One region of the Rossellomorea sp. H136 genome, then DNA from elsewhere that is predicted to be linked to it. Evidence: riboswitches for the same ligand, from Rfam matches in the RefSeq annotation. Region 1 holds a riboswitch; each other region holds the start of a gene.
What was found. Region 1 has a riboswitch for S-adenosylmethionine ahead of ACYH0O_RS01115 (Na+/H+ antiporter NhaC family protein). Riboswitches for the same ligand answer to the same signal wherever they lie in the genome.
Positions count from the first base shown of each region.

Region 2: it holds a riboswitch for S-adenosylmethionine, as region 1 does, so the genes downstream of both, ACYH0O_RS20975 (methionine ABC transporter ATP-binding protein) here and ACYH0O_RS01115 (Na+/H+ antiporter NhaC family protein) in region 1, are expected to answer to the same signal.
Region 3: it holds a riboswitch for S-adenosylmethionine, as region 1 does, so the genes downstream of both, ACYH0O_RS21995 (O-acetylhomoserine aminocarboxypropyltransferase/cysteine synthase family protein) here and ACYH0O_RS01115 (Na+/H+ antiporter NhaC family protein) in region 1, are expected to answer to the same signal.

Region 1 is NZ_CM166371.1:200,384-210,340, reverse strand. Features, by position in the region: gene ACYH0O_RS01170 (YqaA family protein) at 1-270, shown strand, start outside; gene ACYH0O_RS01165 (diacylglycerol/lipid kinase family protein) at 319-1,218, opposite strand; gene ACYH0O_RS01160 (hypothetical protein) at 1,387-1,668, opposite strand; gene ACYH0O_RS01155 (Lmo0850 family protein) at 1,752-1,901, opposite strand; gene ACYH0O_RS01150 (CBS domain-containing protein) at 2,286-2,699, shown strand; gene ACYH0O_RS01145 (hypothetical protein) at 2,917-3,084, shown strand; gene ACYH0O_RS01140 (DUF819 family protein) at 3,339-4,541, shown strand; gene cls (cardiolipin synthase) at 4,738-6,186, shown strand; gene ACYH0O_RS01130 (YpbS family protein) at 6,274-6,531, shown strand; gene ACYH0O_RS01125 (DUF2187 family protein) at 6,637-6,909, opposite strand; gene ACYH0O_RS01120 (MFS transporter) at 7,194-8,366, opposite strand; SAM riboswitch class I at 8,594-8,697, shown strand; gene ACYH0O_RS01115 (Na+/H+ antiporter NhaC family protein) at 8,784-9,957, shown strand, end outside.
Region 2 is NZ_CM166371.1:4,117,475-4,127,431, forward strand. Features, by position in the region: gene ACYH0O_RS20940 (cysteine desulfurase) at 1-421, opposite strand, end outside; gene sufD (Fe-S cluster assembly protein SufD) at 421-1,731, opposite strand; gene sufC (Fe-S cluster assembly ATPase SufC) at 1,749-2,534, opposite strand; gene ACYH0O_RS20955 (YuzK family famiily protein) at 2,843-3,001, opposite strand; gene ACYH0O_RS20960 (carboxymuconolactone decarboxylase family protein) at 3,311-3,676, opposite strand; gene ACYH0O_RS20965 (MetQ/NlpA family ABC transporter substrate-binding protein) at 3,815-4,636, opposite strand; gene ACYH0O_RS20970 (methionine ABC transporter permease) at 4,652-5,320, opposite strand; gene ACYH0O_RS20975 (methionine ABC transporter ATP-binding protein) at 5,317-6,339, opposite strand; SAM riboswitch class I at 6,490-6,596, opposite strand; gene ACYH0O_RS20980 (SCP2 sterol-binding domain-containing protein) at 6,700-7,050, opposite strand; gene ACYH0O_RS20985 (thioredoxin family protein) at 7,324-7,638, opposite strand; gene ACYH0O_RS20990 (toprim domain-containing protein) at 7,644-8,003, opposite strand; gene ACYH0O_RS20995 (YusG family protein) at 8,185-8,421, opposite strand; gene gcvH (glycine cleavage system protein GcvH) at 8,522-8,905, opposite strand; gene ACYH0O_RS21005 (arsenate reductase family protein) at 9,034-9,390, opposite strand; gene ACYH0O_RS21010 (ArsR/SmtB family transcription factor) at 9,509-9,811, opposite strand; gene ACYH0O_RS21015 (SDR family NAD(P)-dependent oxidoreductase) at 9,844-9,957, opposite strand, start outside.
Region 3 is NZ_CM166371.1:4,357,095-4,367,051, forward strand. Features, by position in the region: gene ACYH0O_RS21965 (ABC transporter permease) at 1-29, opposite strand, end outside; gene nikB (nickel ABC transporter permease) at 50-991, opposite strand; gene ACYH0O_RS21975 (Lrp/AsnC family transcriptional regulator) at 1,238-1,687, opposite strand; gene ACYH0O_RS21980 (PDZ domain-containing protein) at 1,938-3,134, opposite strand; gene ACYH0O_RS21985 (S41 family peptidase) at 3,372-4,817, opposite strand; gene metX (homoserine O-acetyltransferase MetX) at 4,986-6,059, opposite strand; gene ACYH0O_RS21995 (O-acetylhomoserine aminocarboxypropyltransferase/cysteine synthase family protein) at 6,443-7,738, opposite strand; SAM riboswitch class I at 8,040-8,159, opposite strand; gene ACYH0O_RS22000 (trans-sulfuration enzyme family protein) at 8,255-9,394, opposite strand; gene ACYH0O_RS22005 (DUF302 domain-containing protein) at 9,524-9,742, opposite strand; gene ACYH0O_RS22010 (hypothetical protein) at 9,754-9,906, opposite strand.

The DNA of each region.
Region 1 (9,957 bases):
TTAATCGCAGGACTTACACCTGTACCTTATAAGATCTTCACGATTTTCGCAGGGGTTTCCGGTGTTAAGATCAGAGTACTTGTGATCTGGTCGATTATCGGAAGAGGAATTCGTTTCTTCCTTGAAGGTGCAATTATTTTAGCGCTCGGAGCTAAAGCAAAACCTTTCATTGAAGAGAACTTTACACTTCTTACGCTTGGTGCTTGTGGCGTCTTAATCGCCGTTTATCTTGTATACTTGGTTATAAAGAAGAGAAAGAAAACTGTATAATCATAGAAAAAGCGAGCAAGGTGACAAATAATCACCCTTGCTCGCTTTTTATTCTGATATTCCAACCAGAAATCGCAGATGCTTATTTAACACTTGAAGAGATTGCCTGGTTCCTTCATATAATTCCCCATCCATATCAAGCTTTTCATTCTGTCCAAGTTCGATATGGGCTTCCCTTGCTTGAATATGAATAATATCGTCATATTGTTCGCTGATATTGCCTGTACTTTTGATAACGAGAAATTCCTTTAATAACGGTAACCCGCTTTTCCTGACGACGTAAATATCCATCAACCCGTCTTCCATATCAATGCAGTTCGGCAGTGGGTTAGAGCCTATCGAACGTCCATTAGCGGCCAATAGCATCACCACTTCCTCTTCAATCACCTCATTTTCCGTTGTTACCTTTACATTTAAGATTGGGGCTTCCTGAATGGATTGAAACGCACTAATATAATAGCTCAGTTTTCCAAGGACACTCTTTGACCCCCCATCGATATTATCGCTCGTCTCTGCGACCAGCCCCGTTCCCCAGAAATTGCTGAAATACCGCTCGTCCGCTTTGACGATATCTATATCCTTTTTAAAAGGACGATCGGTGATGAGTCGGACAGCTTGTCCAATATTCATGGGAATATGTAACGAGCGTGCAAAATCATTACACGTTCCTCCAGGGAGGATGCCTACCAATGGTCGTTTTTCTAAGGCTGCCAATCCGTTGATGGCCTCATGAATCGTTCCGTCACCACCCATAATGACCACCAGCTCATATTGATTACCCCTTTCCTTACAAATTCTTTCGGCATCGCCTTTCTCTTTCGTTTTATGAATAATTAAGTTCGTACAGATATCTAATAAAGGGGGCACAGCATCCTTTAACAGAACTTCTAACGTTCCTTGACCTGCCTTCCCATTACAGACCAACAATACATCCGAAAACATCGTCATGAATATCGTCACCTAACTTTTAGATTAGTAAATAAAAAGAGGCTGACCCAAAACGATGAGTGATGTCATCCTTAAAGGACCAGTCCTAATTCTTTCAGAGTCTCTGATTTATTTCTATAATGTGTTCGTGACTTAGATGCCCTTGAATTCTTGGGTCAACCTCTTTTACTATGCTGTATTGGAATCTTCTTGCGGGACTTGGAGAACAGATCGATAGGCAATCCCAAGACGACCTTTAATATAACTTTCGGGGTCATAAGGAATATGGTGATTCTCCATTCGATGAATTTCCGTTTCTGCAAACATAGCAAGTGCACGACACACCTGATCTAACGCCATGCTTACACGATGAGGATCTGGCTGATCTCGGCTCATACAGTAGTATGAAATTTCATCTGCCTTCTTTCTGATTTCCTTTAATGTTTGTAAATCAAACATCATTCTCTCCATACCTACCCCTCCTCTTTACTACTACTTAGTATATCGTGAAAAAAGGGGGAATATGTCTGTCCAATGTTTCTCGAGCAATCAGTTTAATAGTCTTGGGTTAACGTCTTAGGTAATGGCTGATACTGCTTCAGTGAATGAAGAATTTCACGTCTTGATTTCGTTTTTGAAATATTAACACCAACGTTCGACAATTTCGTTATCACTTTTTTTAAGCGATCGTTCTCCTTTACCACGTTATTCACCTCTTTTATAAAATGTCGTTACCTATTTGTACGTTTATTCTAAAGAAAAGTTTCACTTTATGGTTAATGGTTTTCCTTTTCCCTAAAAATGAAACTATAATCCTATTTCCGCACTTTTTCTTAGATTATTTTGCCCTACTTACACATTTTAAAAGGCTATTTTCGCATCCTACTCATATCGGAGTGTGATATGCCAAAGGAGGATCTTACAGGACGTATTGGACTCAAGTATTTATTACTAAATGATATCCAAAAAGCACTCTATGAAGGTCCGTCCCTATCATTTGAAAATAATGGTTGAACGCATTTAGAATAGTCGAGTGGATTTGTCGAATAATAATGGTGTACTGCCAATTTGATTAAGGGGGAATTTACATGCAAGTACGTGATATTATGTCGACAAATGTGGAAGCCGCTTCAAATCAGGACTCACTTCAGAGCGTCGCATCTAAAATGAGTTCCAAAAATGTTGGTTCCGTTCCCGTTGTTGAAAACGGACAAGTTGTCGGTATGGTAACAGACCGTGATATTGCTACTCGTGGACTGACTCAGGGTGCACAGGGAAATGTCTCTCAAGTTATGTCACAGCAGGTCGTGACAATCTCTCCGGATGCCTCGGTTGAAGAAGCATCAGCTTTGATGTCCCAACACCAAGTCCGTCGTTTGCCTGTCGTGGAAAACGGACAGCTTGTCGGGATGCTGGCTCTGGGAGATTTGGCAGTACAACAGCAGTCGGATCAAAGTGCCGGAAGCGCCCTTAGCGGAATTTCACAAAATCACCTCCGCTAACTAAGGCTACAGGTACTCACTTCTAAGCTTTCTTTATCCGAATAAGAGGCTATCTTTGCATAGCCTCTTATTTTGTATTGTAGATATAAAGAAGGTCCGTCCCTCCATTCGACTTGGTTATAGGCCAGTCGGCATATTTTTCACTTTAAGGAAGGATTTTCTTGTATTGTGACGAATATGTGTTAAACAAATGATGTTTATGGAGGAGGATGTTTTTATGAGTCGTGCTGCACGATCATATCGCAAGGAAGTACGTCATTTTAAAAGTGAAAACCGTAGAAGAGTCTTCGCCGACAGCATTCTTGATTTTTTATTTATGTTATTTGGTATTACAATGATTACGGGTATTTTATTATTCGCTTTAGGATTCTGGAATTATTATTAATCCTTATCCGATCCATCTATATTAAACATCCTCATCACAAGCATTCTTTACTTAATATGAAGAATCAACATGTTGCCATGGACTCCTATGGCTTTTTTTATGGAGAAAACGGCTCTGTAACTTCTCCCTGTTTCTTGTATGACCCTTCTATTATTCAGTATTGGTCAAAGATTAGCACTTATTAAAATTCAAAATAGTAATCGTTTTCAATGTTATAGTAAACCTTGTTATTGATTTTTTAAGGAGGTTTTACTATGTGGTGGCGTTTTGACACTATCTTAATTCAAGAACCTATGGCAATCTTTTCTTACTTAGCTGCCTTAGTAGGTCTTGTGTTCATTCTTGGAGAGTCGAAGAATCCTTTCTTACAGAAGTTCTTTCACTATGCTCCCCCATTAATCTGGACTTATTTCCTTCCAATGTTATCTACAACGTTTGGAATCATCCCGGATCAGTCGGCTTTATATGACTTTACATCAGCTTACATATTACCAGTGGGATTATTATTGCTGCTTCTTTCTGCGAATGTTCCCGCAACATTAAAGCTTGGTCCGAAAGCGATTACGATGTTCCTTGCCGGGACTCTTGGTGTCGTGATTGGAGGACCCATCGCTTTAGCCATATTCCAACCGTTTCTTCCTGAAGACGCATGGACTGGCGTTGCGGCACTTGCCGGAAGCTGGATTGGCGGAAGTGCCAATATGGCAGCCATGATTGAAGCAACAGGTACACCGAAAGAAATCCTTTCGCCTATTATTGTCGTCGATACCGTTGTCGGATATAGCTGGATGGGGATCATGATTGCCCTGGCAGGATTCCAACATAAATTCGATAAATGGAACAAAGCGGATAACTCGATCATTCGTAAGGTAAATGAGGATATGGGAGAAATTCAACGTAAAAATGCCAAGCCTATCGAGGTTCCTTACCTGGCTGCCATCATTGGCTTAGGATTCGGTGTAGCTTACGTTGTACGAAAGTTCTCAGAAACGTTACCGGTCTCAAATGTTCTTTCTGCTGGAACGTGGACAATTATGATCATTTCTGCAGTCGGGATCATCTTCTCCTTTACTAAGATTCGCACCCTTGAGAACTACGGTGCAAGTAAAATCGGATACGCAGGAATCTATCTCCTGCTTGCAACGATCGGAGCAAAAGCCGATCTTGCTTATGTATGGGATTCCCCCCAATACGTAGCAATGGGGATTGTATGGTTAGCCATTCATGTGATCATCATTTTCTTAGTGGCACGCTTACTACGAGCTCCCCTGTTCTTCGTAGCTGTAGGATCTCAAGGAAACATCGGCGGAACAAGCTCGGCTCCTGTTGTAGCCTCTGTATTCCAACCTTCTCTTGCCCCTGTAGGTTTATTGATGGGGATATTAGGTAACGTGGTTGGGACTTATGCCGCCGTTGCCTGTGCCTGGATTGCCGAATGGGTAAGCAGGGCATTATAATTTATGTAAAACGGATCACTGACCATAAGTCAGTGATCCGTTTTTTTGTGAACCCTAAATTCCGGTCCGTGTATCATTAATAAAAAATAATTGTTCGGATAGCTTTCAGCCTGCTCTGTTTTTCTTTGTCATTTTTTTCTATTCCATTCTCAGGTATACTACTTATAGAAAGCTAATTAAAGGAGCATTACATACTATGAGTATCCTATCTACTCTTTTAGGGGTTTTATTTGTTCTTAACTTAGTCCTCGCTGGTGTCATCATTTTCCTTGAACGAAAAGATGCCAGTGCGACCTGGGCATGGCTTATGGTTCTGTTTTTCATTCCCCTTCTCGGATTTATTCTTTATTTAATCTTCGGTCAGAACTTAAGCAGAAAGCGGTTATTCGACTGGGAAGATAAGAAGAAAGTCGGCATTGAAGATTTGATTCAAAGGCAGATCCACTCCCTGAAAGAACACCGATTCCCTTTTAAAAATGAAACGTCCTCCCGCTATCAGGACCTTATTTATATGCACCTCATGAATAATGAAGCTCTTTTGACCCAGGATAACGAAGTACAATTGTTCACCCATGGGGAGGACAAATTCGAGTCCTTATTGACAGACATGGACGCAGCACAGGATCATATTCATATTCAATATTATATCTTTAAGAGAGATCACTTAGGCAAGCGGATTCTGGAGAAGCTTACTGAGAAAGCAAAACAAGGCGTAAAGGTCAGGGTTCTGTATGATGAAATGGGCTCTCGGCGGACAAGAAGAAGCTTCTTTAAAGAACTTCTTGCAGCCGGAGGGGAAGTGGACGTGTTTTTCCCTTCGAAAATTCCCTTTATCAACCTCCGCCTAAACTACCGTAACCACCGAAAGCTCGTGATTATTGACGGGAAAGTCGGTTATGTAGGCGGATTTAATATTGGAGATGAATACCTGGGCTTGAATCCTAAGTTCGGTTATTGGCGTGATACTCACTTGAGGATCGTAGGGAGCTCAACACTTGCGATGCAAACCCGGTTTACTCTGGATTGGAATCAAGCCAGCCGCTCGAAAAAGATTGCTTACGATTCACGATATTTCCCACAGCCTTCCTTTACTGGTCATGCCGGAGTACAGATTGTGACATGTGGCCCCGACTCTGAATGGGAGCAAATTAAAAACGGTTATATTAAAATGATTTCAACTGCCAAACGATCCATCTATATTCAAACTCCTTATTTCATACCCGACGTCAGTCTGCTGGATTCGTTGAGAATTGCTGCTCTTACAGGAGTCGATGTCCGGATTATGATTCCGAACAAACCGGACCATTTATTTGTGTATTGGGCGACCTATTCATACATTGGTGAGTTACTGAAGGCAGGCGTGAAAATTTATATTTATGATAACGGCTTTATTCATGCCAAAACCATTGTAGTGGATGAAACCATTTCTTCTGTCGGAACGGCAAATATTGATGTACGAAGCTTTCGCCTTAACTTTGAGGTAAATGCCTTTTTATATGATCAAACCATCTCTGAAAGTCTGAGCGCTGTATTCAGGAAAGATATGAAGCAGAGTAGGGAATTATCCATGGAAGAGTATAATGAAAGACCTATGAAGATCAAAGTGAAAGAATCAATTTCAAGGCTACTGTCCCCTATCTTGTAGAAATGATATTCTAAGACATTGCCATGAGTGCCTGGAAGAAGGCATAATAGATGATATAATGCGTAATTGATAGAGAGGGATGAAATCATGAGTGTACATAAAGATATTACAAAGCATTCAAGTAAGCAAAATCAACTGGTACAACAATTTATGATATTGGATGAGCGTAGAGAAAGAGCAATCGATGAAGCCGTTCAGCTTTGTTTGAATGATCAGCTGTTTACAACGGATGCCATTAATCATGTTACAAATGAAATCAATATCCTTGCCCGTCAAGGTGTCGTTCCACAGAGAAAGCTTGTCACAATTGAAATGGTGAAGGAATATGCAGCTAAATTAAATTAATCAGATTGTAGCTGAGAGCGTCAGACTCCACATAAAAAGACCTTGATACGACTAATCCATATTAATGGTAGGCGTTTCAGGGTCTTTTACTTTTTATGTTGGAACTTAAGCTTTTAATGCGCTATTCCACCCATCATATACAAATACAGGTTGTGTGCCATTTTCTGTGCGTTCTATGACGACATAGTTTTTATGTGACACAACGGTTTGATCGTCAGGTAAATCCAGCTTCTTCGCAACATCCCTGTCCATTTTGACAATGACTGTATTTTCTCTAAGGGTAGTAACCACTCCATTGATTACGTGTTTCTTTCTTTGGAACTGAACGGTATCTCCAAGGTTTGCATTATCTTTTGAGTACACAAATGTATTTTCCATTTTAATATCCCCTTTTTAAATAATGTAATTTTCTAGTTTATATAATTGAAAGAATTTTCTAATAATATAATTCTAACTGGTATTTATATAATAATCAATGAATACTTATCCTTCTTCTACCACAATTCATGTTTGCCAAAACCTTTTAAAAAAACTTTTTTATTTGCTTCTTCTTTCTCCATCATTATATCCATTGTCTACCATTAAAGGCAAATCCCTCCTTTCTGCATTTATTTACAAAAAACGCCTGTAGAGAATTTGTTCTCTACAGGCGCCTTGATGTATTAATAAGCGAGTGCATTCTTCTTTTCTTCCTTCATGAGAACGAAGCAAAGGAAAATACCTAATAGGGATAGGACTGCGAAAAATAAGTACACTGTGTAAATGGAGTACGTTTCATAGATAAAGCCGCCAACAAAGGTACTGAACCAATTCCCCAGACCGTTTCCGATTGCTGAATATACCGTAACGGCCGTTGCTGTAATGTGGGAAGGCGTGATTTCTTTAATGTATCGCAATCCGGCTGGAATGAACAAGCCAATGGCAAGTCCTTGCATGACAGCCGATGAATAGACAAGCCATAAACTTGGTTCTGTAAAGTAAAAGAGCCAGCGGAGCATGGATGTAGCACCTGCCAAGGCAGCGACTGTCAAGAGTCCGAACTTATCAATCCATCCACCGGCGATTCTCATAAAGGGAACCTCCGATAACACTGCAATCAGGAACGCAAGACCAATCCCCGCATATGTGCCGCCTGAATCTTCAACAAATAATCCGAAATACACATTGTTTGCTAAATTCGGCCCGAACACTAAGAATGTGACCGCTAAAAAGATAAGGAACTTTTTCATCGTGAATAATTCCTTCATCCCTGCCTTTAAATCAAGCTTTGCAGCCGCTCTCTCTTTCGGAAACCGGAAAGAAAGGAATCCGGATAGGACTAAACAGATAAAGAAAGAGTAAAAAATGATGGTTGGCCCGATAAATCCCTCTGAAAGTCTTCCCATCATAAAGACTGCTATACCAAAGCCCAATGATCCGAACAGACGGATATTTCCATAGTTATACCGGACCTTACTTGTATACTTCAAGCTGATACTATCGGAAACGGGAATGATCGCACTTTGGAAAATGGCAACTAGAATGGCCACGATAAGCAGGCCATAGTAAAATTCCATAAACAAGTAACCGAGTGCAAAGATTCCCGCTACTAAAGAGGTTAAACCAAGAACCACGGTGGGACGATTGGTCGTGTCACTGACCATTCCCCAAATAGGCTGGAAGAAAATCATCATGATGGGACCTACAGACATGATCGTTCCAATCTGATAACCATTTAACCCCACGCTTTCGCTCAAATACACACTGAGTAAGGGATATAAACTCCCAACACCGAAGAACGTTAATAAATAAAATCCTTGTAATGTGAAAATTTGATTTCGTACAGTTCTTTCCACTACCGTATCCCCCAAGATGTTTTTTGTCTTCCTTATAGTAGACCTTGAACGTTCAATTGTCTATGAGTTTATGCCTTATTATGGATAAAGTCATGCTTTTGTTGCTGATAAGGGAGGAATTTGATCGGTGTCCGTATCAAGCAAACAGAAATATTTCCCGTTTGACTTTTTCGAGTAAACCCTTTAAAGTATGGAAGTACATTTTAAATCAACTAAATACGATATTCTTCTTATCCAGAGAGACGGAGGGACTGGCCCTGCGATGTCTCGGCAGCGGACTCATATTGAGTGCTGTGCCACATCCAGCAAGCGAATGCTTGAAAGATAAGAAGAGTGTTTCTTTCTTTTGAAACCTCTTCTTATTCCGGAAGAGGTTTTTTGTAATTTAGTAAATTGGACGACAAAGGAGAATTAGGAATGAATCAAGAAAGAGGAAATCTATTGGCGTTACTGCCTTTGATCATATTTGTTTCTCTGTTCCTTGGAGCAGGCATCATTTCAGGAGACTTTTATGCCTTTCCTGTATTAGTATCAATTATCATTGCATCCGTTGTAGGTTTGTTGATGAACCGAAAAGAGACTTTAACGGCTAAGGTTGAGCGTTTCGCTAAAGGAGCCGGTCACCCTGATATCATGATCATGGTCTTTATCTTCCTGTTAGCAGGAGCATTTTCCGGAGTGGCTGAAAAGATGGGGGCCGTTGATTCAACCGTAAACTTTGCCCTTTCCGTGCTGCCCGGTAACTTGATCATCGTTGGATTATTTATTATCGCGGCTTTCATTTCGTTATCAATGGGTACATCCATGGGAACGATCGCAGCACTTGCGCCAATTGGTGTAGGGATTAGTTCAGGTACAGATATATCTATGCCCCTTGCCATGGCGACAGTTATTGGAGGAGCGATGTTCGGAGATAACTTATCATTCATTTCAGATACAACCATTGCAGCTGTTCGTACACAGAAAACGGAAATGAAAGATAAATTTAAAGTCAACTTCTTCATTGTATTACCTGCCGCGATCGTGACAATGGTAATTCTCCTTGTTCTTACTATGGGGAATCAAGCAACTGTCGGGGCAGAAAGCTTTAATTGGATTAAAATTCTGCCTTACCTAGGAGTTATCGTCGGTGCTCTTGCCGGATTAAATGTGTTTGTCGTTTTGTTCGGAGGAATTGTTTTAGCTGGAATCCTTGGATTCATAGATGGAAGCTTTACTCCATCCAGTTATTTCGGCAGTGTGGCCGATGGAATGACAGGAATGGCAGAGATTGTGATACTTTCCGTACTGATAGGCGGGGTTGTCGAACTCATCCGTCATAACGGCGGGATTCAGGCTTTACTTTATCACGCAACACGTAAAATCAAGTCTCCTCAGGGAGCACAGCTTGCTACTGCAGGATTAGTGAGTTCTACTAACCTTTGCACAGCAAACAACACGATTTCGATTATAATTGCCGGTCCACTTGCTAAGTCGATTAGTGAAAATTATGGAGTGGACGCCCGTAAATCAGCCAGCATCCTTGATATTTTTTCTTGTTCCATTCAAGGGTTGATCCCTTATGGAGCACAGGCCCTGTTAGTGGCTGAAG
Region 2 (9,957 bases), 1.0 Mb from region 1:
ATTTTAATGTAGCTCCGGTTTCTTTGGCTAACTGCTGCCAAGGAATGATATTGCTATGATGCTCCATGTGAGTAATCACAATTTCGTCACCCTCGGACAGATTAGCGCGACCGAAGCTTGCTGCAACTGTATTGATTGCTGTTGTCGTTCCACGGGTAAAGATCACTTCTTGAGCGGACGAAGCGTTAATGAAATTACGGACCTTTTCTCGGGCACCTTCATATCCATCTGTCGCTCTCGTCCCAAGAGTGTGAACACCCCGGTGAACATTTGAGTTATATCCACGATAATAGTCATTCATCGCTTCGATAACGGAAACCGGCTTTTGCGAAGTTGCGGCACTGTCAAGATAAACAAGTGGATGGCCATTTACTTCCTGGTCGAGAATCGGAAATTGTTTACGAATCTCTTTTACATCCATTAGTTTACTTTCCTTTCGATAACCTCAACAAGTTGTTTCTTAACTCCTTCAATCGGCAATTGTTTTACCACAGGAGCCAAGAAGCCATGAATAACCAGACGTTCCGCTTCATGTTGCGGAATTCCACGACTCATTAGGTAGTATAGTTGCAGCGGATCCACTCGACCTACAGACGCAGCATGTCCTGCCGTTACGTCATCTTCATCGATAAGAAGAATCGGATTCGCATCCCCACGTGCTTTTTCACTCAGCATCAATACGCGAGATTCCTGCTCTGCATTCGACTTAGACGCACCGTGTTCAATTTTACCGATACCATTGAAGATGGAAGATGCTTCGTCTTTCATCACTCCATGCTTAAGGATGTATCCTTCAGAGTTTTTACCGAAGTGAACAACCTTCGTCGTGAAGTTTTGTTTCTGTTTTCCGCGTCCAACGACAACGGTTTTTGTATCACCATATGAGCCATCACCCATAAGATTCGTCACGTTTTCTGAAACGGTGTCTCCATCGTTCATTAATCCAAGAGCCCACTCGATGCGAGCATCTCTTTGTGCGATTCCACGACGGTTAACATACGTTGTTAATCCGCTTGCTAAATTATCCACAGCACCATATTCCACTTTAGCATTATTGTTTGCCAAAACTTCTGTAACGATGTTGTATATGCCATCTTCAACATTTGTTGTAGAAATATAGTTTTCAACATACGTTACAGAGCTGTTGTCTTCAGCCACTACTAATACGTGGTTGAACATCGCTACTTCAGCATTGTCATGAACGTATACCGCTTGAATCGGTTGAGTCAATTCCACATTTTTAGGAATGTAAAGGAACACTCCCCCATTCATCAATGCTGCATGAAGGGCTGTAAGCTTATGCTCATCCGTTTTCACACCTTCAGTCATGAAGTACTTCTGTACAAGCTCACTGTGGTCTTTTACAGCTGTGAAAATATCCGTAAAAATAACACCATTGTCTTTTAATTCGTTTGAAAGAGAAAGAAAAGCAGGTGTATTATTTCGTTGTATATAAAGACTTTGGTCACTGCTTTCTAAATCTACTAATTCTTTTGCTTCATCCGGCAGCTCACTCAATGATGAGAACGTATCACTTTCCACTGTATGCTTCTGGAATTGAGTAAAATTCCAATTCGTGATTTTCGTTTTATCAGCAACTGGAAGGCTTAGATCCTTTACTTTGTCAAAGGCATCTGTGCGAAGGGTTGTTAACCATTCCGGCTCTCCGAGTTGTTTTGAGTAGGAGCTGACATAGTCCTGATCTACTGGTAGTTTCGTTTCTACAGTCATTTTCATCCCCCTAACACTTACGCTTCTTGGCCAACAGTTTCGTCTTTGATTCCTAACTCTTCTTTAATCCAGTCATATCCTTCTGCTTCAAGGCGTTGTGCTAATTCTTCCCCGCCTGATTTCACAATGCGTCCTTGCATCATAACGTGAACATGATCAGGAGTGATGTAGTTAAGAAGACGTTGATAGTGAGTGATGATCAAGCAACCGAAATCCTCACCGCGCATTTTATTGATTCCTTTTGATACAACTTTAAGGGCATCGATATCAAGACCAGAGTCAATCTCGTCAAGGATGGCAATCTTAGGTTGTAACATCATTAATTGAAGGATTTCATTACGCTTCTTCTCTCCACCAGAGAACCCTTCGTTTAAGTAACGCTGTGCCATATCCGGATCCATTTCCAGGTATTCCATTTCAGAATCCATTTTGCGGATGAATTTCATAAGAGAAATCTCTTCGCCTTCTTCGCGACGGCTGTTGATTGCTGAACGTAAGAAGTCTGCATTCGTTACACCGTTGATTTCACTTGGATACTGCATTGCAAGGAATAGACCTACGCGAGCGCGCTCATCCACTTCCATTTCAAGCACATCTTCACCGTCGAAGTGAATGCTTCCTTTTGTCACTTCATACTTAGGATGACCCATAATAGCTGAAGATAAAGTAGATTTACCTGTACCATTTGGTCCCATCACTGCGTGGATTTCTCCACCTTTAATTTCAAGGTTAACCCCTTTCAGGATTTCCTTTCCTTCAATCTCAACATGAAGATCTTTAATTGTTAAAGTAGAACCTGCCATGTGTATTTACCTCCGTGACTTTATAATGAATTTAAGAATTAAATTCTTTAATCATTCTCAATTTATTCTCATTCTAATCTTATAACAAATAAAAGCTATAATCAACTTTTTCAACTATACAGATAGTGTAAACTTGACAAGATAATCTTTTCCTATTGTTAGCATAATATAAAGGAAAAATGTAGGGATTCCTTGGCCGTTTTAAGGTCTTTGGAACTTTTGTCCATCAGTTTATCATGACTGGTGCTGATTGCAAAGCATAAAAAAACCAGTGCATCATCTACACTGGTTTCCTTTTTTCTTCCTTATTATATATTAGAGTGCACCTTACGATCAAGTGCCGCAATCATTCTTCTACTTTCCTTGTATTCCTGCTCTCTTCTTTGTTCTACTTGCATTCTGACTTCATGCTTTCGTTTGTACACCTCATAACCAATTCCATGGGCTCCATGCATGGCCTTTTCCATTTCACTTGTGTACGAGATACTATCAAGAGAGTCGATAATGAATCATTCCTTTCAAGTTTTTAATATTACTTTACAACTATACTACCCCCTCGTTCACAAGACAAAACCGGTATAGGGTCATTTTTTCTTAAATTCATCTTTCCACTCTGACTCCGAGAGGCTACTTATAAGTTTTCACAAAATTCCGCCATTATACTGCCAATTAATAGATTTTTTAATAAATATTAATTTCGTTGAATGTATATTCAACGAAATTAATGAGCCAATAAAAAAACGAAGAGGATTTCTCCCCCTCGACTCATCGCTCACTTATTGTTTTAACTGATTCAAGTCCTGAATGGATTGCTGGATTAATGTCACTGCCTGACTCATGACCGCTCCTCCTCCAAATGCAGCCGTCACTCCGATTGCTTCAAGTATTTCTTCTTCTGAACATCCTTGATCCAGGCATCCTTTTGTGTGGTAGATGATACAATATTCATCCTGGGAATAAAGACTGATTCCTAACGCGATCAACTGCTTTTCTTTTTTTGAAAGTACTCCTTCTCTAAAGCAGTGCTCAGAGAACGTATTATACTGTTCGGCAAGCTCAGGCATTTTTTCCGTGAATATTCCAAGACCCATTTTATAATCATGAAGGGCAGCTTCTGTTGTATTTCTTGGTTCCATCTGCATTTCATTCAGCTCCTATTCTGAAATAGTTCATCGAAAGTAGTATGAACCAATAAGGAAATGATTATGTTACAAAATTCGGGATGACCTTACAATGAAAAAAACCGATTCTGTCACTGAACAGAATCGGGTTTGCTCACTTTATTCACTTACCGGCACAACGGCTCCATCCCATTCCTTATTAATGAAGTCCTGGATTTCTTTCGAACGCAATGCTTCCACTAGAGCTTTTACTTCCTCTTTGTTTTCATCACCTTTGTTAACTGCAATCACATTTACATAAGGAGAGTTACTATCTTCAATGGCAATTGAATCTTCAAGAGGTTTCAACCCTGCATCAATGGCATAGTTAGAATTTATGACAACCGCGTCCCCTTCTTCGTTTTCATACATTTGTGGAAGAAGAGCTGCCTCGTACTCATAATCGAATTGGAGGTTTCTAGGGTTTTCTTTGATATCTTCAAGTTGGGCTTGCGTATTTTCCACCCCATCCTTTAACGTAATGAGACCTTTTTTCTCTAATAATGTAAGGATACGTCCATGATCCGATACAGAGTTACTCATTAAAATCGTAGCACCTTCAGGAAGCTCCTCGAGAGATTTGTACTTTTTAGAATAAACACCAATCGGCTCAATATGAATTCCACCTGCATTGACAAAATCATATTCATTTTCCTTCATTTGTAAGTCCATATAAGGTGTGGTTTGGAAATAGTTTGCATCTATATCTCCATTATCCAGATCTTTATTGGGAAGGATATAGTCTTGATACGTTTCTATTTGTAAGTCGATCCCTTTTTCTTCTAAGACCGGCTTCACTTGTTCAAGGATTTCAGCGTGTGGAATATTAGAAGCACCTACTACCAATTCCTTTTCGTCATTTCCCGAACCTGAATCACTCCCACATGCGGCTAATCCAAAAATACTTGTTGCTGCTATTACTCCTGCTACCCATTTTTTCATTTTATTTCTCTCCTTTTATCGTTTATCTAATTTATTTGTAAAGAAATCACCCAGTATCTGAATCGCAAACACAATGAGTAAAATCATAATGGTTGCGGCCATCGTCACATCTTCCCTGCTTCGTTGAAAGCCGTCCAAATAAGCTAAGTTACCAAGTCCGCCTGCACCGATGACCCCGGCCATTGCTGTGTACCCAACAAGGGCGATGGCTGTCACCGTAATCCCTGAAATCAAAGCCGGCATAGATTCTGGTATCAGTACTTTCCATATAATTGTGCTTGTCTTCGCCCCCATCGCTTTCGCGGCTTCGATGACACCTTTGTTTACTTCTCTTAAAGCTATCTCTACCATGCGAGCGTAAAACGGAGCGGCTCCGATAATTAGTGCGGGCAGAGCTGCATTCGCCCCACGGATCGTGTCTAATAAAAACTTGGTGAACGGAATTAACAATACAATCAATATAATGAATGGAATCGATCTGAACACATTTACGACTGCACTTGTAATCGTATATGTCAGTTTGTTATCCCATAGATTTTCCTTAGAAGTAAGGAAGAGCAATATCCCAAGGATCATTCCGAGTACAAAGGTAATCAATACAGACATACCGGTCATATACAGGGTTTCGAGGGTTGCTTCCCACATCTTCTCCCAATCTACATTTGGAAATAAATTTTCAATCATCCTCTCAACACCTCCACTTGAACCAGTTGTGTTTGAGCAAATGCTAATGCATCTTTGATGGTTTGTTCATCCCCATCAAGGTGAACAAATAACGTTCCATAGGCACCTTTTTGAGTTTGGGAGATTTGTCCTTGCAGGATGTTTACGTCTAAGTCAAACTTTCTTATCAGCGCGGTGATGAGCGGCTGCTCAGTTGATTCACCTACAAAAGTAAATTTCAACACTTTTCCATTAGGATATTGCGCCAATAGGTGATCAATGGTTTCACCCGTTTCCTTTACTTCCGAGACTTCTCTTACGAAACGCTTTGTCACTTGCTCTTGTGGATTTCGGAACACTTCCAATACATCCCCTAGTTCCACGACTTTTCCCTGTTCCATGACTGCAACCCGGTGACAGATCTTCTGGATCACGTGCATTTCATGAGTGATCAGGACAATCGTCAGCCCTAAGCGTTTATTAATATCCACCAGTAAATCAAGGATGGAATCGGTTGTTTGTGGATCTAAAGCGGAAGTAGCTTCATCACATAGAAGGACATCGGGATTGTTTGCAAGGGATCTTGCAATCCCCACTCGCTGTTTCTGTCCGCCGCTCAGTTGAGACGGATAGGCATCTCCTCTGCCTTCCAAGCCTACAAGCTTTAATAATTCATTAGCTCTTTGGACTCTCTCTTTCTTTGATACTCCAGCAATTTCTAATGGGAACTGGATATTTTCTAATACAGTACGGGACCAGAGGAGATTAAAGTGTTGAAAAATCATGCCTATTGACTGTCTTGCTTCCCTCAGCTTTTTCCCCTTTACTTGGGAAACGATTTGACCATTCACGTCAACTATTCCATCTGAAGGAACTTCAAGACCATTAAGCATCCGGATCAGCGTACTCTTACCTGCCCCACTATAGCCAATCACTCCAAAAATTTCTCCTTGGGCAATATCAATATTGACCCCATCAACGGCTGAGATCGGACCCGATTTGGATTGATATATTTTCTTCACATCTGAAATGGTAATCATGTTGTATTCCACCTTCTTTCGGAGTAAAACGACCTGTTTAATCAGAATTACTGTTGTACTTACCTAATGTTTCCAGCTTCTTTTTCTTAAGTAATAAAAAATGCCTTCCTGCGATAAGCAGAAAGGCATAATCATATAGGACTATCCTTTCTCTCATCTTTCAAAGCAATTGCTTTGAGTGAATTGGCACCATTTCAATTTTCATTGACGGTTGCCGGGCTTCATAGGGCACGTCCCTCCACCTCTCTTAATAAGAGTAAAGTATATTATTAAATTATTTGGAATAGTTAAAGACTCAGAAAATTTGCTACAAGAGAGATTTTATCACCGGAAATAGAGTGTGTCAATTATTTTTTCTGTTTAAACTTCAACAGGCTCTTTTTCTCTGGATCTCGTTAGCCAAAGAACCGACTCCACAAATAATAGTGGACGATACCCTCCCCTTACTTTCAGGGATCCGTCCTCAATCAGTTGAGACAACCGTTCTTCCCCAGTTAGTAATGAAACCACACTTTCATCCATTCCTTCAATGACGAAATGCGCATCCCTATTCAAATCATCCAACACTGTGCACCCCTTGCTCGAAATCGAAATACCGCACAATTCTTTTTCACAATCAAACTGAAGAATAAACGGGCTATCTGGAAATAAGAGTCGTAAGTGATACCTTGAATGACATCGATCTACTAATTCCTCTAAATATATTCGCATGAATACCCTCCCAGTGAAACTTCGATATAATAACAATTCCACTTTTAGGAATTTTTCCCTCTTATTCTTTCTCGACATGTTTTGAAGAGATCCATCTATTTTGTCGAACAGTTAGAATTTGGATGATGTCTAGTCAAAAAATGATGGCATTCGCAACATTTCCCGAGAAATATGTCTTCGTATGTAGAAAGAAAATCGTTCAATAAAGGGGGTTCAAGAGATGTAATATCAGACAAATAAAAAAGACCTTATCCAAAAAGGTCTCTTATCCCTCTAACTATCCGCAGTCTTGTTTAGCGTTTCATATAAAAATGGCACGGATTGAAAGGCATAAATCCTTTCCTGTTCGACGCCACCTTTAAATATAAGCAAGCAGGGTACACTTTCGATGGATTGCTCTTCTGCAAATTGGGGCAAGTAATTCAAGTTGGCCTTTGAAAAATGAAAGGATTGTGGAAGCTTCTCCACTACGTCAATCATCTTGCTTGCAACCTGACAGGTACCACACATAGGTGTATAAAGATAAACAGCGTTGAACGCATGGTCTTCAATCGTTTGTTTTAAAGTTTCGGTACTACTTACCTCAATCAAAACTAGATCATCCTTTTTCCTAGAAATTCTTTATGAACGTCTATATTGGCTCCAATAAGCACTGACGCGAGGTGATATTCCGGGGCTGCGGCCACTTCCTTGTACATGCGATCAATATACAAATGTTCAGCTTCCGGAAACTCACGTTTAAATTGCTTGCGTAGTTTTTCACCTGCATCATCAGCATCTACTAATATATAGACATCCCTTTCCAATAAAGCATCAATGAGTTCGTCCATTTTCGTAATGCTAATGGTCCCGTTTGTGCAAATAATTTCAATCGGTTCTTTAATGATATCTCTTACTTTACGTTTGTCAGTTGTTCCTTCGACAATGATTACTTTTTCGTCAAGTTCCATCATGATCATCACCTTATCTTTCATAAATAAGATTACGATAGTATATTCAAATAACAAGAGATGATGTCCACTTTCTACTTATATTTTCTCATGTTTCTAAAAAAAAGCGCAAGTGGTTTGCCTAAACTATCTATTTATACAAATGGTGCCAGATTCGTAAATTGATCTGGCACCACGAGCCTCTCTAACACCAGCCACCCTCATCACAATCGGTGTATCTTGCTTGATCGCCCTCTGTGGATGTGTAGCTTTGATAAATTTTATTTTCTTTTGCTTCAAAGTTCGGCTCCATCGTTATTTTGTCAAGAGGCCAAGCCATTCTGCCGATCGGCTGATTATCTAAATATAGTTCTACTTCACCATCTTTAAGTTTTCCTGTTACTCTATTGGTTACATCTAATTTCTTAGGCTCTAGTACCATTTGTTGATCATCCTTTCTCTGTGAAAAAACGTCTACTCATATGGTACCCAAAATAAAAAACAAAACACCTTGAGAAGTTCTCAAGGTGTTTCTGAAGAAATTATCCTTCATTAATCATTTCGTCATACTGTTCAGCTGTCATAAGCTTGTCTACTTCTCCAGCTTCTGTTGGTTCAACAACGATCATCCATGCTTTTTCATAAGGTGATTCGTTCACGAATTCAGGGCTATCAGATAGCTCTTCATTCACTTCTACCACCTTACCCGATACAGGTGCATATAGCTCGGAAACGGTTTTAACCGATTCAACACTTCCGAATGGCTCGTCCGCTTTGATCTCATCTCCAACCTCTGGTAACTCAACGAAAACGATATCGCCCAGTTCAGATTGTGCAAATGATGTGATTCCTACGCGTAGATTTTCCCCTTCAACCTTGACCCACTCATGTTCTTCTGAATAACGAAGTTCTTTCGGTGTACTCATTCTCTATCCCTCCAAATGCTAGTTATACAACCTAATATTGACACACTTTTCATTGAAAAAGCAAGAAAACTAAGCGTGAATAATGAAACTTTTTCATTGTCCATGATTTGGTAATCATAGTCCTCTTTTTACTTCCAGCTTTCTTCAAAGGTTTCTTCCTTGAAACCTACTGTCACCTTGTTTCCATCCGTCGTAATCGGACGCTTGATCAGCATCCCGTCCGTGGAAAGGATTTCTAATAATTCCTCATCAGAAGCTGAGTTTACTTTATCTTTCAAGCCCAATTCCCGATACTTTTTCCCACTTGTATTAAAGAATTTCTTAAGAGGTAATCCACTCTTCTCAAATAGGCTTTTAAGCACGTCTTTTGACGGCGGATTTTCCACAATATGTATTTCATTCATGGCTATATCTTGATCTTCCAGCCACTTCTTTGCTTTGCGGCATGTACCACACTTTGGATAAGAATAAAAAGTCAACGACATTATTCCACCACCTTTCATTATGATCTGGATGAAGCAAGACTCCATCCAGCATTCTGTATTTCACGAATCTACCTCATACATTCGACAATATTCATTATTATCCTTCTTTTATGAAACATTACTCACATTGTTTTTCTACCGTTTCAACCAGTTCCTTCAAAAGGACGGTTGCATTATCCAACTTAAGAGAATAGAAGCGCTGGGTCCCTTTTTGCTCCATAGAGACTAATTGCTGATCTCTCAGTATCTTTAAGTGATGAGAAACAGCAGGGCGGGATAACGTTAAATTTTCAGTTATTTGATTGACCGTAAGAGGTTCTTGTTCGGCAAGAAGTAAAATTATGTCCTGACGATAAGGATCACTCAGCGCTTGAAATAATGGAATACAAGCACGAAATGTATCGATTGCTTTTTGACCCATAGTCTTCTCCCTTCAAACTCATTCACATTCCATTATACCCGTTCTTGTACTTTACGAACAATATTTGTAACTATTTTCCTCGGCATAAAACGAACGGATTGAGTCAGCAATCTGTTATTAAAACCTGGGATGATAACGGTTTTATT
Region 3 (9,957 bases), 800 kb from region 1:
GAGTTATTCGTCACCACTTCAGCAGCCATTTTTTCTTTCCTCCCTTCTATTAATCGTAGCTAATTCGTGGATCTATAAAGACATAAATAATATCAACTAACAAATTCACAAGAACAAAGAGCGTTGCCACTAATAAAACGGAACCTTGAACCATTGGAAAGTCCCTGGCTGCTATCGCATCAATCATTAATCTTCCCACACCGTTGATGGCGAAGACCTGCTCCGTAATAATCGTTCCGCCAAGGAGGAAACCAAAATTCAATCCAATTACAGTAATGACAGGAATCATCGAATTTTTAAGGGCGTGGATCCAAATGATTGTTTTTTCTTTTAATCCTTTTGCCCTGGCTGTACGTATGTAGTCTGCCCGAATGACTTCAAGCATTGAGGAACGGCTCATCCTCGCAATCATTGCGGCCGACCCTGTGCCCAATGTAATAGCTGGAAGAATCAGCTGTTTCATCCCTTCTATCGTCCCAAAAGGAGCATCCAGCCCTCCGACTGGTAAGACCTGCAAATTTACTGCAAATACCAGAATCAGAATTGTTCCAAGCCAGAAGTTCGGTATGGAAATACCTGCTAAAGCCACAACCGTGCTCGAAACATCCAACCAGGAATTTTGTTTCAATGCTGAAATAATTCCAGCGATGAGTCCGATCACTACTGCTACGATCATGCTCGCAATAGCGAGATTCAACGTATTAGGAAACCTGACTGCAATCGCTTCGGATACGGATTGCTTTGTTTGATAGGAATAACCAAAATCACCTTGAAATACCCCTTTCAGATAATCCCAATATTGAACCAAGAATGGATCATTCAGACCGAGATTATCGCGGATGGCTGCAATATCAGATTCTGAAGCAGTTGGTCCTCCGATAATGGATGCTGGATCTCCTGGTGCGATATGCATACTGCCGAAAACCAGGAACGAAATACCGATGAGTAAAAGTAAAAGCTCAAAAAACCTTCGTGTTATAAGTGCTGCCAAAATCTTCAACCTCCTTTTCCTTAGTTTTTCCTTTTACAGTCCACTTACGTTTGTTAGGTCAAAATCAATATTAACTTAACAAACGTAGTTAATTTTATGTTATTGACGATTATATCGGATGCCGAAAGGAAAATCCACACATTTTTTCTAAAAAAATTATATATTTTGAATTTTTAGCTTTTATTGGCGTTTTTCAAAAGAAACCAAAAAAAAGAGCTTACCAAAATGATGGTTAAGCCCTTTTTCCTATAATTTAAGTCCACTTCTACTTTTGAATCTTCTTAGTAGAATGTGACTTTCTACTCTGGAAATGCCCTCCAGAGAATACAGTTCATTATTCACAAACTTCTCTAACGCTGTAAAATCTTCGACAAGTACGTGCATATGTAATGTGCTTGGCCCTGTCATTTGATAGCAACTTGCTACACTTGGATTATCGGCTAAGGTTTGAGCGACTTCCACTAAATAAGCTGGCTCACAATCTACTTCAAAGAAAGCCGATACCTGTTTTCCAACTTTTTCAGAATTTATTACCACACTAAATCGCTCTATGACCCCATTTTCCATTAACTGATGTACCCTTTCCCTGACAGATACTCGTGAAAGATTCAACTCTTTCCCAATATCAGCGTAAGAAAGACGTCCATTTTCAGTTAACAACTGTAAAATTTTACGATCAATGTCATCAATCTTCATCACATCACCTCACAAATCAAACATAAAGTATTTTAACAAAGTAAATTCATTATAACGATAAACCAGTTTTGAGAAAAGGGAGTATCAGAATTCCCCGAAAGATTATGAAGGGTATTTCATCACGTTCCTTTAGTCCTTAATCCAGATTAAAAAAAAGATTAATTTCCTCTGAATAAACAGAAGGACCTCCTACTAAAGGAAGTCCTTCTAACTATAGTATCTTTCTCTAAGAGGAGGTTTTCTTGAATTTTCACGAAACCTGATGATGCTCCCATCCTGAAGACTCATCGGCAAAAATGATTCCCAACTCGTGATGATCACCTTCATAGAGGGCTCCCTGCGTAAAGCGGTTTTCCCCGTTTGTCCCAAGCACCTCAAGTTTACAGTAAGCGCCGTTCTTTTGAAGGGCTTCATAAAATGCTCTTTCCGTATTCACTTCCACTCCATTTACTTTCAGGACGATTTCTCCTACTTGAAGCGTCAGTTTCTTTGCAGGAGAACCAGGTAGAATTCCAAGAATCATGACTCCCTTAGACTGTCTTTTAAAGAAGTATGGCTTAGAATCCTCAGCACTTCGGTAGCGATAAGAAATCCATGCCCGTCCTCCCATTGCCACAACAGCTGCCCCGATTGAAAACATAGGAGCCCAGAATCCTGTTACAGCCAGTGTCAATACGAATGCACCAAGCCAGAATACCCTGTATCCCGTATGCTTAATCGCAACTTCAGGCAAGGTGCTTTTAACAAGCTGCTGAAAACCAAGTAGAAAAGGCACACAAAGGAGAGAATACGTCTCTGTCCCCAATGTAAACACCGGCCACCATTCAAATGGAAGGGTCAATGTCCCGGTAGGAATCAGCACAAACATCGGCACAAGCCACAGTTTCTTCCCTTGATGGGCACCTACTTTCAGTCCACGTGCACTTTTAAGAAGACGGGGTGAAGTATGCTTCCACCCGTTCAATCGAATCAGGCTTCCTTCAATCATTGTCAATATACCAAGAAGCACGACGATGGAGCTCAGCAGCCCTAAATTCAAGTTATCTACATATGTATTCACATAAGGGATATCCCACTGAAAATAATCCACCGCAATCAGGATAAAATACGAAAACCCTACCGTCATGGTCGCAGACATGAGGTGAAAACAACTCGTTAATGCAAACAGGATGGATACCAACCCTATTAGCATAATTCCGGCGAAAGGAATCACAACCCCTGCTCCCACTGTAACGACAGAAAAAAGCAATCCAAGTACAACTCCATATGAAAATAAAACTCGCGTATCATGATATCCGTCCAGCAATCTCGTATTAAAGTCTCTTCGTTCTCTTTTGACACGATAATAGCCTGTCATGATAGCGAAAAACACAGACAAATATAAAACAGGATGAAGAAATAACTTTCCAAATCCCTTCAAGACCTCCAGCAACCAAATCTCAACCAATGATCCGTCACCACCTTTTTCAAGAAAATTTGCATTATCTACTATTTTATCAAAAGAATCCATTAAAACCTATTGCAATTTTATTTGATAGTTTTACGATTCGATTTCATTTCCGACAGTATTCTGCATATTTTCCCGGGAAATGATGTCGGATAGACAGGAATAACAAGTGAATATGTGTGATTTTTCAAAATAAAAATTGGGAGCCAACCATCATGATGGTTGGCTCCCAATTTATTAATGCTGTGCTGTTCTTTCAATATATTCTAAAGCCGCCTGCAGCTGTAGGTCATTCTTCTCATTCTTTACCGCTTCAAAGATTTCTTCCTGTAACTTTTCCGCTGTTACAGTATCAATGATCCCTGTAACATCAATGCTCTCCTGACTTTGGAAATCCTTTACGGCCTTTTCTGTTTTCTTACTGAAATATCCATCCACGCGGTCAATGGAGAATCCAAGTCCTTGAAGCATTTCCTGGGCGTTTTGAATCTGTTCATTGTTCATCCCTTCTTGAAGGGGCTTTTCAATTTGAAGCGGATGGGCATAGAAATAGGACGGCTGTCTGACAGGGATATCCGGTTTGATTCCCTTTTTATGAATCCAGTTTCCATTTGGCGTCAGCCACTTGAACATCGTCAGCTTGATATTGCTTCCATCTCCCATTGGAACGGCTTGTTGTACCGTGCCCTTTCCAAAACTCTTCGTTCCGATGAGTGGATACCCTTCCGCTTCTTTTAGTGCACCAGCGAGAATTTCAGAGGCAGAAGCACTTCCTTCATCAATTAACACCACCACAGGGTACGCTTTTCTTGCTTCGCTATTTGAGAAGGATTTCATCACTTCCCCGCTGCGTTCCTGAATTTGCACATACGGCTTTTTCTCTGTTACGAACTCTTTGAGGATTTCTTCCACACTTGAAAGGAGACCTCCTGGATTCCCTCTCACATCAAGGACCAATCCTTCTACCTTTTTCTTCTCAAGTTCTCCTAATTGCTTTTTAAAATCAACGGCTGTATTTTCTGAGAAAGTAGTAATCTGGATGTATCCTGTTTTCTTTCCATTAACTTCCTTCACATCAGAGATGACCGTCTCGACAGGAATCTCATCACGTTTCACAGATACTTTGATGGGATCCGTCAGTCCTTCTCGCGTAATCTCCAATTGAACCTCAGTACCCTTTTTCCCTCTGATTTTCAAGGTAGCTTCGTATAGGTCAAGTCCTTCGATGCTATTTCCGTCTACTTTAATGATCCGGTCATTCGGTTTCAACCCCGCTTCTTCCGCAGGAGAATTTTTAAAAGGAGCGACAATGATCAGCTTTCCGTCCATGATCGTGACTTCTGCTCCGATTCCTTCAAAAGAAGAATCCAAAGCGTCATTAAATTGCGATGCCGTTTCGGCATTCATGTAAACGGAATAAGGGTCATCCAGAGTCTTCAGCATTCCCTGAATCGCACCTTCCACCAGCTGTCCTTTATCCACATCCTGAAAGAACTTGTCACTAATCAAGTCGTAGGCTACTTCTACTTTGTGTAGCTTGTCATTAAGCTCGCCTTTTCCGTCAAACTGAGCAAGCTCGTCCCCATCCTTGCCCGTCCATTCCAAGCCGCCATACATTCCTCCAGCACCGATCAGCATACTGATGATGATTGTGATTATGAGCTTTCTGCCCGTCCACTCCATATATTCCCCTCCAGCTTGTTGTTGGTCTTTGTATAGATAAGAGTGGCGCGACTAAGAGCCTTTCTTATCCAACGAAATAGACACCACACAAAAACGCGCTAAGGCGGTGCGGTGTCTTTGCTTATCTAACTATATGCCGGAGGGGGACGAGTTATGATAAGGCGATCCTTATTTTATTCCAGTAAAAACTCTTTGAACGTGATGGTTTTGAAGGTGAGAAGCAATGATTCCTCCCCACTTTTCAAATTCCACCAGGAACCCGTCATGACCAAAGGCGGTAGAGATAAAGTAATGTTCACTCTTTGGTACAAGATGTGTAAACTCTTTTAGATACCCAGGTGAATAAATTAAATCTCCTTCATAACTGATCGAAATCAGTTCGCACTGGTAGTTTCTCGCTACCTCTTCTGTTCCTCCTCTTCCCCTTCCGATATCATGTGAGTTCATCGCATTCAGCAAGGTAAGGTAGCTGTTTGGGTCAAACCGCTTTCCTAATTTCTTTCCTTGGTAATCGAGATAGCTTTCGACATTGAAGAGTTCGTTTTGCTTTTCACGCTGGAAACGATGGTCGAACAGTTCCTGTGTCCGGTACGTGACCATTCCAACCATTCTGGCAATCTCTAACCCTTTTAAAATGGAGCCTGGTGGATAATACCCCTTTTGAAACTCAGGGTCCTTTTCAATCGCTGTGATTCCGATGTGATTAAAGGCGAGACCGTAATCATTTAAGGCAGGAGTGACGGCAAGGGCGAACACTTTATTTATAAAGGCAGGATAGAGGGCTCCCCATTCTAAGGCCTGCATCCCTCCCAGTGAGCCTCCGATGACCGCTTCCATGTGGTCGATTGAAAGTTGTTGGAGTGCTTTATATTGGGCATGGACCATGTCCCTTATCGTAATACCAGGGAAGTCCGGACCGTAACGCTCTCCCGTATGTTGATTGGTGGACGCCGGTCCCGTACTTCCTTCACATCCTCCTAATACATTAAAGGCAATCACATTAAAATGTTCGGTATCAATATACGACCCCCGACCAATCAGTCCGTCCCACCAGCCGCGGTCTTCACTCGTCCCCTTTACGATATGGGTCCCGGTGAGAGCATGGCAAACCAGGATGGTCGGTCCTTCTTTGTTTCCTGTTCGTTCATACGTAAGATCTACATTTTTCAACGTGGTGCCGGACTCTAATGTTAGGGATGGGATGGTAATGGAGCTAACTTCATATGTGTATAGCTTCTCCATTCCTCCACCTCCTTTTTTGATGTTGTGGCGGGGTGATCAGGATTCCACTCCGGATACCCCCGCGTATAAAACAGTTGATTTTGTACTGTTTTTTGGATAATTGCCATTATGGGAGTTGAGAATTCGTCGTTAAGTCTATCGTCATGAATTCAGATTTTCATTCGAGGGGACTGCGAGCAACCTGTTCGCTGATATATTGGGAATTTCGCTGATAAAAGCCCGATTTCGCTGATATATTCGAAATTCCGCTGATAAAATCAAATTTCCGCTGATATCTCCCTTACATAGTCCCTGGATGGCCTATAAATAGTATCCAAAATCCACTTTTTCACCCTGTAATTTGATTTCAATTACGATTTTAGGGTTAGTTTCCCCAGTTTCTATCATACCCGTGATGTTTCCAACGCCACTTCAATGGCATGATCCAAGTCCTCGATCAGGTCCTTCGCAGACTCTAATCCAACAGAAAGTCTCACAAGGTCCTCGGTTACCCCTGTCGCACGGATTTCCTGGTCGTTTAATTGTTGATGGGTCGTAGAAGCCGGATGGATGATCAGCGATTTCGCATCCCCTACATTGGCAACATGAGACCAAAGGGAAATGTTATCGACTACTTTCCGTCCTGAATCTCTACCACCTTTAATTCCGAAGACGACGATGGATCCCGCTCCATTTTTCAAGTATTTTTGAGCAAGTTGATGAGACGGATGCTGCGGCAGCCCAGGGTAAGATACCCAAGCGACACCATTATGCTGATCTAAATGCTCCGCAATCTTCAAGGCATTCTCTGTGTGACGTTCGATGCGAAGATGCAGCGTTTCTAATCCCTGCAGCAGCAGGAATGCGTTCTGTGGACTTAAGCACGCTCCCAAGTCACGAAGCAGCTGCACTCTTAATTTTGTAATGAAGGCTGCCGGCCCTACATCCTGTGCATAACGCAGTCCGTTATAGCTACGGTCCTCTTCCGTGAAGCCCGGGAATTTTTCATGATTCCAATCAAACTTCCCTCCGTCAATGACGACTCCCCCGATTGCTGTACCATGACCGCCAATCCATTTTGTTGCAGAGTGGATGACGATATCAGCTCCATACTCGATCGGCTTACATACATATGGAGTGGCAAAAGTATTATCGATGATCAGTGGGATGTGATGGTCATGAGCCACTTTTGCTACCTCTTCAATATCAAGCACATGTAGACTTGGATTTCCGATCGTCTCAGCGAATACAGCCTTCGTTTTTGGCGTAATCGCTTTACGGAAATTTTCCGGGTCAGTCGGATCTACAAAATGAACCTTGATTCCGTATTTCGGAAGGGTGGTCGAGAATAAATTATAGGTTCCACCGTAAAGATTGGTAGCTGCTACAATTTCATCACCTGCTCCGGCGATATTTAAGATTGATAGTGAGATAGCGGCCATTCCCGATGAAACACCTAGTGCTCCGATTCCACCTTCTAAAAGAGCGAGGCGCTTTTCCAACACGTCTACAGTTGGGTTCATGATTCGGGTATAAATGTTTCCCGGTTCTTCAAGTGCAAATAATTTTGCTGCATGATCACTGTTATCGAAAACGTAAGATGTCGTTTGATAAATCGGCACTGCCCTCGAACCTGTAGATGGATCCGGCTCCTGGCCACCGTGAAGTAAAAGTGTGTCGAAATCGAATGATTTTGTCATTGATAATTCCTCCTAAATGGTTTTGGTGTTTGGGTTTCCGTTTTGCGGTTGGATGTTTTGGACGTTTGCCTGTTAAAGTTTGTTGGAATTTTGACTGTTGAATTCGGAATTGACTGTTAAAATAATTCGTTTTTTTATCAGTTAAATACCGACCTATTCTCTCATGTTAAATTTCGGCCAAAATTCCCCTGTTGAACTCAGAAACTGAAAAATCGAAGAAGTATATTTTCCTAAGAAGATGGAAGAGGAAAAAATAAAAAACCCTCTTCCTAAGAAGAGGGTCTAATTTAATAGGGTCCTCCTCTTATCTTTCAGGCAGATCGCCTGCAGGAATTAGCACCTTTTCATGTGACGCATTACTGCGTACATGAAGGTTGCCGGGTTTCATCGGGCCTAGTCCCTCCACCTCTCTGGATAAGAGCATGTAGTTGTCAATGTGAAAATTCTTGCGTTGAGATGAATTATAAGGGGTAACCGACCTCAACGTCAAGAGTATTTTTAGAATTTTTACATTATTTAATTTTTAATAGAGGCTGTAATCGCTTCGTTAAATTGAACGACGATGTCTTCCCCATCTTCAATACCTATCGATATGCGTACGACATGTGTATTTATTCCGAGTTTTTCCTGCGCATCCTTCGGTAGAGCACGATGAGACGTTCCTAATGGATAAGAAACCGTTGTCTCTACACCTGCAAGGGAAGGGATGATTTTAATCCATCCAAGTGATTTGAAGAATGTGCTTATATCACATGTGTTGGATAGCTCGATTGTTACGATTGCGCCATTTCCTTTATCCGATAGATCGGTTGGGTAATAGACTCCTTTCACATAATCATTTGATCGAAGGTCTGCCGCAAGAACTTCTGCATTTCTTGCTTGGGTTCCCATACGAAGAGCCAGTGTTTTCGCTCCACGGCAAGTCAGCCACGCTTCAAATGGACTCAAATTTGACCCGATGTTGACAACTTTCTCTCTCGCTTTTTGAACAAGCTCTTCTTTTCCCACGACGACACCTGCTGTGATATCACTGTGTCCTCCGATATACTTCGTGGCACTGTGAGCGACAAGGTCGACCCCTTCCAAGAAAGGCTGGCGCAGAAACGGTGTGGCAAATGTGTTGTCGATCATTGTTTTCAGGTTGTGTTTTTCAGCGAAGTCAACCATTTTCGGGATATCTTCCACTCGCATAAACGGGTTTGTTACGGTCTCACTGAAAAGGAGTTTGGTTTGTGGAGTAATGGCTTCCTCTAATTCTTCCACACTTGTAAAATCAACGAATGAAGTTGAAATACCGAATGATTTCAGCTCTTCTTTCAGCATATGGAACGTACCGCCGTATAAATCCTCGGCGGCAATGATATGATCGCCTGATTGCACAACAGCGAGGATTCCAACAAGGATGGCCGATAATCCAGAAGAAGTCGCGACACCTGCTGGAGCTCCTTCCAAGTCTGCTACCATCTTACCAAGCTCGTCTGTATTTGGATTTCCCGTTCTCGTATAGAGATAGGGGGATTTCCCTTCATAGAAACCCTCCAACTCTTCTAAAGAGGTAAAAGAAAAGGCAGATGTTTGGTAAATCGGAGTCGCTTTACTGCGGATTTCCTCAGTCCCTTTTAACTGACTATGTACGACCTTCGTTGTGAACTTCATCTCTGTCATCCTTCCTGAATCTATGTATTTTTAAAAGTGTATCATATTCAGAAGATTGTGAGGAGTAAGATGTATTCCAAGGCATAAAAAAACACCTGCCCCATTGCAACAGGTGCTCGCCGATTCCGTTTATTGAACGTTATTTAAACATCCGATCAAGCGATTTTCAATATCCGATGCCAGGCTTTTCAGTTCATCGTTATCCACCATTTTGATCAGCTTGCTTGGTTTTGCCATACCAATCTTGGTTGTACCGCTTTCTGTGTATACCGTCACTTTGCAAGGCAGGAAGTAGCTTACGAGCATGCTTTCTTCCAGCACTTTCTTCGCTTCGTGAGGATTACACACCTCTAATACGACTACCTCTTCATTGAAATCATGGGCCTTATCCTGCAGTTCTGAGCAAGATCAAGATTCCATAACACGCCAAAGCTTTCATCTTTCAAGGCAGTTTCTACTGCTTCCACCGCTTCTTTCACACTTATTGAAACTTCCTTTGTGTAATGAAACATGTTCACATCTACACCTTTATCTTTCTCTGAGTCTATATTCTGTTAATACCT